DNA from 4 places in the Nonomuraea sp. NPDC059023 genome. Region 2 is predicted to be linked to each of the others. Evidence: riboswitches for the same ligand, from Rfam matches in the RefSeq annotation. Region 2 holds a riboswitch; each other region holds the start of a gene.
What was found. Region 2 has a riboswitch for thiamine pyrophosphate ahead of thiO (glycine oxidase ThiO). Riboswitches for the same ligand answer to the same signal wherever they lie in the genome.

Region 1 (2,180 bases), on a different contig from region 2:
CGGCGGGTTCTGGGCGCTCGCGGCGGGCATCGCCGTACGGCTGGTGCCGGAACGTCACGTCGCGCGGGCCACCTCGCTGGCCTTCGGCGGTGCGACCGCGGCGAACGTGCTCGGCGTCCCGGCCGGGACGCTCATCGGCGGGCTCACCGACTGGCGGGTCGCCTTCGCCGCCGTCGGCGTGCTGGCCCTGCTGGTGGTCGGCGCGCTGCTGTGGCTGCTGCCGAGGATTCCCGCCACCGCCCCCGTCCGCCTGCGCGAACTGCCGCGCCAGTTCCGCAATCCGGTCGTCCGCGCCGCCGTCATCTCCACGTTCCTCGTGGTCAGCGGCCAGTACGCGGCCTTCACCTTCATCAGCCCGATCCTGCAGAACGTCTCCGGCGTGCCCGCCGACCTGATCGGCCCGGTCCTGCTCGGCTTCGGCGTCGCCGGAGTCGTCGGCACCTTCGTCGGCTCGTCCTGGGACGTCAGGCGCCGGGTCGTCACGCTGAGCGCGACCCTGGCCGTGATCATGGTGATCTTCCCGCTGGCCGGCACCACGCCGGTGACCGGTTCGATCCTGCTGCTGATCTGGGGCCTGGCCTACGGCGGCGCCCCCGTGGCCGTGCAGACCTGGATCCTGAAGGGCGCCGGAGCCTCGGCCGAGGCGGCGACCGCGCTGAACACCACCGTCTTCAACCTGGCCATCGCCTTCGGCGCCGCGTTCGGCGGGATCGTGGCCGACAACCTGGCCATCACCGGCGCCCTCTGGTTCGGCGCCCTCCTGATGGGACTCACCACATTGGCGGCTGTTACTGTGAGCGCGCGACGCGGGGTGCCCGACAAGGGCTGAGATCCAAACCCGTCGAACCTGATCTAGTTCGGACTAGCGAAGGGACTGTCGTGTTCACCGACGACGCCTGGACCCAAACCGCCGGCCTGCTGCGGGCCATCCACGAGCATCCGTTCAACACCGCCCTGGGCGACGGCACGCTCTCCCGCGAGCGCTTCGCCTTCTACATCGTCCAGGACGCCCGCTACCTGGAGGCGTTCGCCAAGGCCCTGGCCACCGCGGCCGTCAGGGCGGCGGACCCGGACGAGATGGCCTTCTGGTCGCAGGCCGCCCACGACGCCATCGCCGCCGAGCGCACCCTCCACGAGGGCTACATCGAGCAGTACGGCCTGACGGCCGCCGACCTGACCGGCGTGCCCACCTCGCCCACGGCCCTCGGCTACTCCTCCTGGCTGCAGGCCACCGCGCTGTCGGCGCCGTACCCGGTGCTGGCGGCGGCGGTGCTGCCCTGCTTCTGGATCTACGAGGACGTCGGCACCGCGCTGGTGGGCCGCAGCTCCGAGACCCATCCGTACCGCGCCTGGATCGCCACCTACGCCGACCCCGAGTACGCCGCGTCGGTCACGCGGGCCAAGCAGATCACCGACCGCCTCGCCGCCGAGGCCGACCCGGCGCTCCTGGAGGAGATGCGGGCCGCCTTCGTGAAGGCGGCGGAGTTCGAGTGGATGTTCTGGGACAGCGCCTGGCAACTGGAGTCCTGGCCTACCGCGAAGTGGCTTTAGCCGCCCGGATCAGCAGCACCACGACGGCGACCGAGCCGGCGGTGGTGAGCACGAGCTTGGCCCAGCTGACGGTCGTCGCCCAGGCGGGCATGGCGCCCAGGGCCGCGGCGACCAGCGTGTGCGTGTCCACGCCGGGCAGCACCGGCTCCAGGAAGCGGGCCGTGAACACCTGGCCGGGAATGATGACGACGCCGAGCACGAGCAGGATCGGCTGGAAGATCCAGGAGAGGATCCGGCCGATCCGCCTGCCGGTCAGGTTGAGCAGCGCCAGGACCACCAGGATGACGATGATCACGATCGCCAGGCCCTCGCTGCCGGCGAAGCTGATGCCGTTCCCGGTCAGCAGTTCCAGGGGCTGGTTCTGGCGGGCCATCTCGGCCTCGGCGGCCCGCTGGGCGGCGGCGCCGTAGAAGGTCACGGAGTAGATCCCCAGCAGGAACGGGACCACGGTCAGTAGCTGGATCACCGCTGCGGCGATGCGGGCGTTCATGGATGTCTCCTCGTTTTTGAACTTAGTAAAACTGTAGGACGTAGTTGAACTAAGTGCAATACGATGGCGGCATGTCGCTGACCAAGGAGCAGATCGTCCTGGCCGCCGTCGAGGTCCTGGACGCCGAGGGCGTGGCCGG
Region 2 (2,180 bases):
GCTCAAACAACACAATCTCGTAGGGTCACATCCGGATCTACCAGGCGTTCCACATCAAGACGGGCGCCAGCCTCGATGAGACGGCGGCCCTGGACGAGGTCGCGGGGCCGGTCGGCGGCCAGCACGGCGGTGATCCGATCTTCCGCGGTCAGCCACACCGCCGACCACTTCTCCCCCTCGCGGTACACGACCCGGCCGCCCGCGGGGTGATATCCGGCGTATTGCAGCATGTGACCGAACTGCTCCGACCAGAAGTACGGCACCGGGTCGTAGACCGCCTTCTCGCCCAGCAGCGTGGCGGCGGCCACGTCGGGAGAGTTGAGCGCGGTGTCCCAGTGTTCGACGCGCATCCGGGTCTGGAACCGGCGCGACCACCAGCTGGCGCAGTCGCCGACGGCCACCACGCCGGGCAGGGAGGTACGCAGGTGCTCGTCGGTGACGACGCCGTTGTGCAGGTCGATGTCGGCGTCGGCGAGCCATTCGAGCACCGGGCGGGCGCCGATGCCGGAGACCACGACGTGCGCGGGCACGAACTCGCCGCCGACCAGCTCCACGCCGCCTTCGACGACCTCGCTGACCATCGTGTCGAGCCGCAGGTCGACGCCCTCGTACCAGGGCAGCGTGCGCGCGCCCATCTCGCCGATCGCGTGCGACAGCGGCGTGCCGGCCGCCTCGATCACGGTGACCACGCAGCCCGCCTTGCGCGCCGCGGTCGCCACCTCGGCGCCGATCCAGCCCGCGCCCACCACGGCCACCCGCGCGCCGGGCACCAGGGCGGCCCGCAGCACGTGGGCGTCGTCGAGCGTACGCAGCACCAGCTGGGGGCCCTCGCCCGGCAGCCGGATCGGCTCGGAACCCGTCGCGATCACCAGGCCGTCGTAGGGCAGCTCGCCCTCGGTGGTCTCCACCACGCCCTCACGCAGGCTCTTCGCGGCCACGCCCGGCCGGAAGTCGGTTCGCAGGGCGGCCAGGTCGGTGTCGACGAAGCTGTCGTCGCTCGTGCCCAGCAGCACCGCCTTCGACAGGGGTGGACGGTCGTAGGGCCGGTGCCGCTCCTCGCCGAGGAGAGTGATCCTTCCTTCGAACCCGCGCCCGCGCAGCGATTCGACGCTGCGTACTCCGGCCAGGCCGGCTCCCACCACCACCACGTGATCCACGGTTCCGACCATACCGGGGTCATTCGTGGGAGTGCCTGCCGAGGCCGTAGGCTGGGACCGTAAGACGCGCGGGAGTCCGGCCTTAACCGGACTGAGAGGAAGGCTTCATCGGGCCTTCGACCGCAAGACACCTGATCCGGATCATGCCGGCGTAGGGAGCGGACATGCACGTGATCGTGGGCGGCGGCGTCGTCGGGCTCAGCGTGGCCTGGCGCCTGGCCCGCTCAGGACGGCCCGTCACCGTCGTCGACCCCGCGCCCGCCTCGGGCGCCACCCACGCCGCGGCGGGGATGCTCGCGCCGGTGAGCGAGGTCACGTTCACCGAGGAGCCGTTGCTGCGCCTGGGCGCGGCCTCGCTGGCGCGCTGGCCCGCCTTCGCCGCCGAACTGATCGCCGACGCGGGCCTCGGCCCCGGGGCGCTCGACTACCGCGCCGACGGCACGCTCGACGTGGCCTTCGGCGCCGACGACCTGGCCGTCCTGGAGGAGACTGCGGGCTTCATGGAGAAGCTGGGCCTGCGGGTCGAACGGCTCAGCGGGCGCGAGTGCCGCCGCCTGGAGCCCATGCTCGCGCCGTCGGTGCGCGGCGGCCTCCTGGCGCCCGGCGACGCCTGGGTGGACCCGCGCAGGGTCGCCGGCGCGCTGCTGGCCGCCTTGGAGCGCCTCGGGGTCCCGATCGTGCGGGCGCGGGTGCGCGAGCTGCTGCGCGGCGATGAGGGCGTCCAGGGTGTACGGCTGAGCCCGGGTGACTCCGGCGGCGAGCCGTACCCAGAGCCGGATCGGGAGGAGCTGCGCGCCGAGCGGGTGGTGCTGGCGGCGGGGGCGTGGAGCGGCGCGCTGGCCCCGGTGCCGGTGCGGCCGGTGAAGGGGCAGATCCTGCGCCTGCGCTCGCAGCGGCCGCTCCTGGGCAGGTGCGTGCGGGGCACGGTGCACGGGCTGCCCGTCTACCTGGTGCCGCGCGGCGACGGCGAGCTGGTCGTGGGGGCCACGCAGGAGGAGCTGGGGTTCGACACCCGGGTGACCG
Region 3 (2,180 bases), on a different contig from region 2:
ACTGTCCCCGACATGACATTGACCTGCGGAGACACATCGTTGAAGTCGGGGACAGACCGGGGACAGGCCGGCCTCTTGTGTCCCCACGGCTCAGAGCGCTCTCTCATCGCTCTCGAACTCTTCACTGCGTAATGGCGACTGGGCAAGGCTCACTCTGAGGCTGAACACCTTGGGTCACTTCGGGCTCAGCAATGCGCGGCAGTCTGGAATTGACCGCAGAACCCCGCCCGCTCCGTTTGCTGCCGAGACTCCGCCCTCGTACTCGCCTCGCGGCTGATCGGGGCCGGCCGCTCCGCTCGGGGATCGTGACGGTGGCGGTCGGCGGTGCGCTCCTGCCGTGGCGGTGGGATGATCACGCGTGTCACGGTCACGGTTGGCTGTGGCGTCGACGCGTCGGGCAGCATGGCTGAGGGATGTACATCAGCCTCTGATGGCCCGGGGACGGGTGATTCCAGGGGCAGGGACAGCGCGCCAGGAGCGCAGCCACGGCAACGGCTGCGAGGGCGCCGCAGAGGTCGCCGTTGTCTCGGCGGGACGGCCTGAGCGGTAGGACGCGGACACGGGCGGACGGTGGAAGATCGTTGTCCTCGGACAAATGATCCCCTTCTCTTCGCGCTCGATCATGCGTGCAACACACACACGCGTACCGCGCGTCTCATGGGGCTTGACGATCAAGCGCACACGAGGGTTCGCGAGGACGATGACGCAGGTGGGATAACTGCCAAGTGTTTCAGTCTGTGTGAGCAACCGCGTGACGATGGCCGAGGTCTGACGGCCTCCCAAGGCACGGTGATCGCTCTGTGCCTGTTCCCGGCGGCTGAAGCACGTCGCGCGTACTACAAAAGGCCTGTTCAGAAAGGGTTGTCGTTCAGCCAGAAAGTACGGCTATCGCCAGGGATGTAGCTGTACTCCGGCGTACGTCGACGGACTCTCGCCGCAGGATAGATCTCGAACCCCGGGCTGGCCGAAAGCGCCCATATGGGGCATCATGAGGGCCGCGAGCTGTGCATTCCCAGCTCCAAAGATCAATCCAACGCGGGAGCTTGGGGCAACCAGGCTGAGAGGGCGACCGAGTGCCGTCGCCGACCGCATGAACCTGACCGGGTAATGCCGGCGTAGGGAGCGTTCACGATGACGCGTGTCGTCGATGGATCACACCACTCTGATGAACCCCACCACTCGGAGGTGGCCCTGACCCTGGACGGGGCCACGCCGAAAACCCTCGGCGTGCTCGACCAGGGCGCGCTGTGGGCCAACCTCGCGGTCAGCCTGCTGGGCTTCTCCGGCGCGCTGCTGCTGCTCAACCCCCTCGGCGACGCGCCGCTGAGCCTGGCGGCGGCGCTCACCGCCACCGCGGTCGGCAGCCTGATCGGCACCGCCATGGTGGGCCTGTCGGCCATCCCCGGCACCCAGACGGGCAAACCGGCGATGGTCCTGCTGCGCGGGCTGTTCGGCGCCAAGCTGTCCTACATCCCGACCGTGCTCAACATCGTCCAGATGATCGGCTGGGGCGCGTTCGAGCTCTGGGTCATCTCCAACGGCGCGATGGCCATCTTCGGTACGGCGGTGCCGTACGCCGTCTGGGTGCTGGTCGCCGGGGCGATCACCACGGCGCTGACGATCTGGCCGCTGGGCGCGATCAGGCTGCTGCGCAGGTACGTCACGATCGGCGTGATCATCGCGATGGTCTGGTTCGCCGTGGACTTCCTGGGCAAGGCGCCGCCGCAGACCGGTGGCGACTGGACCGCGTTCGCCCCGGCCGTCGACTACGTGATCGCGCTGTCGATCTCGTGGGTGCCGCTGGCCGCCGACTTCGCGCGGCACTCGCGCTCCAGCAGGGCCGCCTTCACCGGCGTCGTGGGCGGCTACACGCTGGCCCAGATCGCCTGCCTGGGCCTGGGCGTCTACGCGGTCGCGCTGGCCGGGGCCTCGGCGGTCGCGGCCGACTCCACCGCGGTGTTCGCGCCGTTCGTGGCGGCGCCGCTGGGCGCGCTGTTCTTCGCCATCCTGGTGCTGCGCGAGACCGACCAGTCGTTCGCGAACGTGTACTCCACGACCGTCTCCCTGCAGAACCTGATGCCGAGGGTGGACCGGCGGATCTTCTCCACCGCCATCGGCGTGCTGACGGTCGCGATCGCGCTGGCCGTCGACGTCACCTCCTACGGCGCCTTCCTCGGGGT
Region 4 (2,180 bases), on a different contig from region 2:
TCGCCCAGCGTGCGCAGCTCAGCGAACTGCGCCTCGTCGTTGGCGTCGGCGATCGAGCCGGGCCGCAGGCCGTCCCCGAGCGAGAAGGCCACGTCGTAGCTCGCCAGCAGCTCGCACATCTCCTCGAAGTGCTCGTAGAGGAAGCTCTCCCGGTGGTGGGCCAGGCACCACGCCGCCATGATCGAGCCGCCGCGCGAGACGATGCCGGTCTTGCGCCGCGCGGTCAGCGGCACGTACGCCAGCCGTACCCCCGCGTGCACGGTCATGTAGTCGACGCCCTGCTCGCACTGCTCGACCAGCGTGTCCCGGTAGACCTCCCACGACAGGTCGGCCGCCACGCCGCCGACCTTCTCCAGCGCCTGGTAGATCGGGACGGTCCCGATCGGCACCGGCGCGTTCCTGATGATCCACTCGCGGGTGGTGTGAATGTTGCGGCCGGTGGACAGGTCCATCACGGTGTCGGCGCCCCACCGGGTGGCCCAGGTCATCTTCTCCACCTCCTCGGAGATCGAGGAGGCGACCGCGGAGTTGCCGATGTTGGCGTTGATCTTCACGTGGAAGTTGCGGCCGATGACCATCGGCTCGCTCTCCGGATGGTTGACGTTGGCCGGGATGATCGCCCGACCGGCCGCCACCTCCTTGCGCACGAACTCGCCGCTCACTCCTTCCCTGACCGCGACGAACTCCATCTCCTTGGTGACCACGCCCCGCCGCGCGTAGGCGAGCTGGGTCACCGGCGCCCCGGTGGCCCGCAGCGGCTTGCGCCCGTCGCCGGGGAAGACCTCGGTGTTCGCGCGGGCCCAGGCCTGCTGCTCCTTGAAGCCGTCGTCGATGGGCCGCACCTGGCGGCCGCCGTAGCGGGCGACGTCGCCGCGTTCGAGCACCCACACCTCCCGCGACCGCGGCAGGCCCCGCGTGATGTCGGGGTTGTCCGGCCCGGAGGTGTCGTACAGCTCCACCGACGTCCCGTTCGACAGGTGCACCCGCCGCATGGGGACCCGCAGATCACCGAGATGGATCTTGGAAAAGCGCGCGTCACTCATCGCGCAAACTCCCTTCGCCGGCATTACCCGGATCAGGTTCTGGCGGTCGGCGGCTGCTCCAGCCGTCCTCTCAGCCCGTTGCACCGGGCTCCCGCGTTCGGACCGCGCCACCGTACCCCGGCGACCCGGGGTACGCACAAGACCCTTTACAGCGGCGGCTCGTCGATCCGCCGCCTCTCCTCGTAGACCGTCGTCGTACGGCGCGCGTGCGGGTCCTCGTAGATCGGCTCCTCGATCACCCTGCGGGTAACGTGCATCCGGTACAGACCGAACAGCAACCCGGCCAGACCACCGATCATGAGGACGACGCCGATCACATTGATGTCAAGACCGGCGAGGTCGAACTCGACCGCCCAGGTCAGGATCGCGCCGAGCATGATGAGGATGATGCCTCCGGCGATTGTCATAATGCACCTCCAGAGGAAACACCTATCCCCATGTCGAAGAACAAACCTGTCGTCGTGATCGGGCTCATGGGCTCGGGCAAGACGACCGTCGGCAAACTGCTGGCCCGCGAGCTGGGCGTGCCGCTCAGCGACAGCGACCCGTACCTGCGCGGACGCTACGGCGCCAGCGCCGCCGAGATCGCGAAGGCGGAGGGCGCGGACGTGCTGCACCGGAGGGAGGCCGAGCACGTGCTCCACGCGCTGACCGAGCCGCCCCAGGTGATCGCGGCGGCGGCCAGCACCGTGGAGGACCCGCGGGTACGCGAGGCGCTGCGCGCGGCCTTCGTGGTCTGGCTGGACGCCCCCGACGAGATCCTGGCCCAGCGGATGCGCTCGTCCGACCACCGCCCGGAGTTCTCGCCCTCCGCCATGCGGGCGCGGCGCGGGCCGTACTTCCTGCAGCTCGCCGACCTGCGGCTCGACGTCTCCACGGCCACCCCGGAAAACACGGCGACAACCATTTACGAGGCTCTATAAATTAGGGAAATGTTCGCGAACAAACCCACCCTCGCCGGTGACCGGGTGACCCTCGTACCCGTCGGGCCCGAGCACGTCGAGGGCCTGATCGAGCTGTGCGACGACCCCGAGGTCGCCCGGCTCACGGGCTCCCACACCCACGACGGGATCTCCCCCAAGGCGGCCCTGGAGTGGTACACCACGCGACGCGACCACGAGGACCGGCTCGACCTGG

Region 1: another riboswitch for thiamine pyrophosphate. It lies ahead of tenA (thiaminase II); the one in region 2 lies ahead of thiO (glycine oxidase ThiO).
Region 3: another riboswitch for thiamine pyrophosphate. It lies ahead of ACFWYW_RS15695 (purine-cytosine permease family protein); the one in region 2 lies ahead of thiO (glycine oxidase ThiO).
Region 4: another riboswitch for thiamine pyrophosphate. It lies ahead of thiC (phosphomethylpyrimidine synthase ThiC); the one in region 2 lies ahead of thiO (glycine oxidase ThiO).

What each region holds. Positions count from the first base shown of each region.
Region 1 is NZ_JBHYIO010000007.1:270,966-273,145, forward strand. Features, by position in the region: gene ACFWYW_RS15280 (MFS transporter) at 1-829, shown strand, start outside; TPP riboswitch at 798-892, shown strand; gene tenA (thiaminase II) at 880-1,551, shown strand; gene ACFWYW_RS15290 (hypothetical protein) at 1,532-2,041, opposite strand; gene ACFWYW_RS15295 (TetR/AcrR family transcriptional regulator C-terminal domain-containing protein) at 2,113-2,180, shown strand, end outside.
Region 2 is NZ_JBHYIO010000003.1:180,946-183,125, forward strand. Features, by position in the region: gene ACFWYW_RS06805 (NAD(P)/FAD-dependent oxidoreductase) at 3-1,157, opposite strand; TPP riboswitch at 1,216-1,332, shown strand; gene thiO (glycine oxidase ThiO) at 1,322-2,180, shown strand, end outside.
Region 3 is NZ_JBHYIO010000007.1:347,646-349,825, forward strand. Features, by position in the region: TPP riboswitch at 1,026-1,141, shown strand; gene ACFWYW_RS15695 (purine-cytosine permease family protein) at 1,186-2,180, shown strand, end outside.
Region 4 is NZ_JBHYIO010000008.1:10,608-12,787, reverse strand. Features, by position in the region: gene thiC (phosphomethylpyrimidine synthase ThiC) at 1-1,043, opposite strand, end outside; TPP riboswitch at 1,036-1,148, opposite strand; gene ACFWYW_RS15780 (DUF6458 family protein) at 1,190-1,450, opposite strand; gene ACFWYW_RS15775 (shikimate kinase) at 1,481-1,966, shown strand; gene ACFWYW_RS15770 (GNAT family N-acetyltransferase) at 1,976-2,180, shown strand, end outside.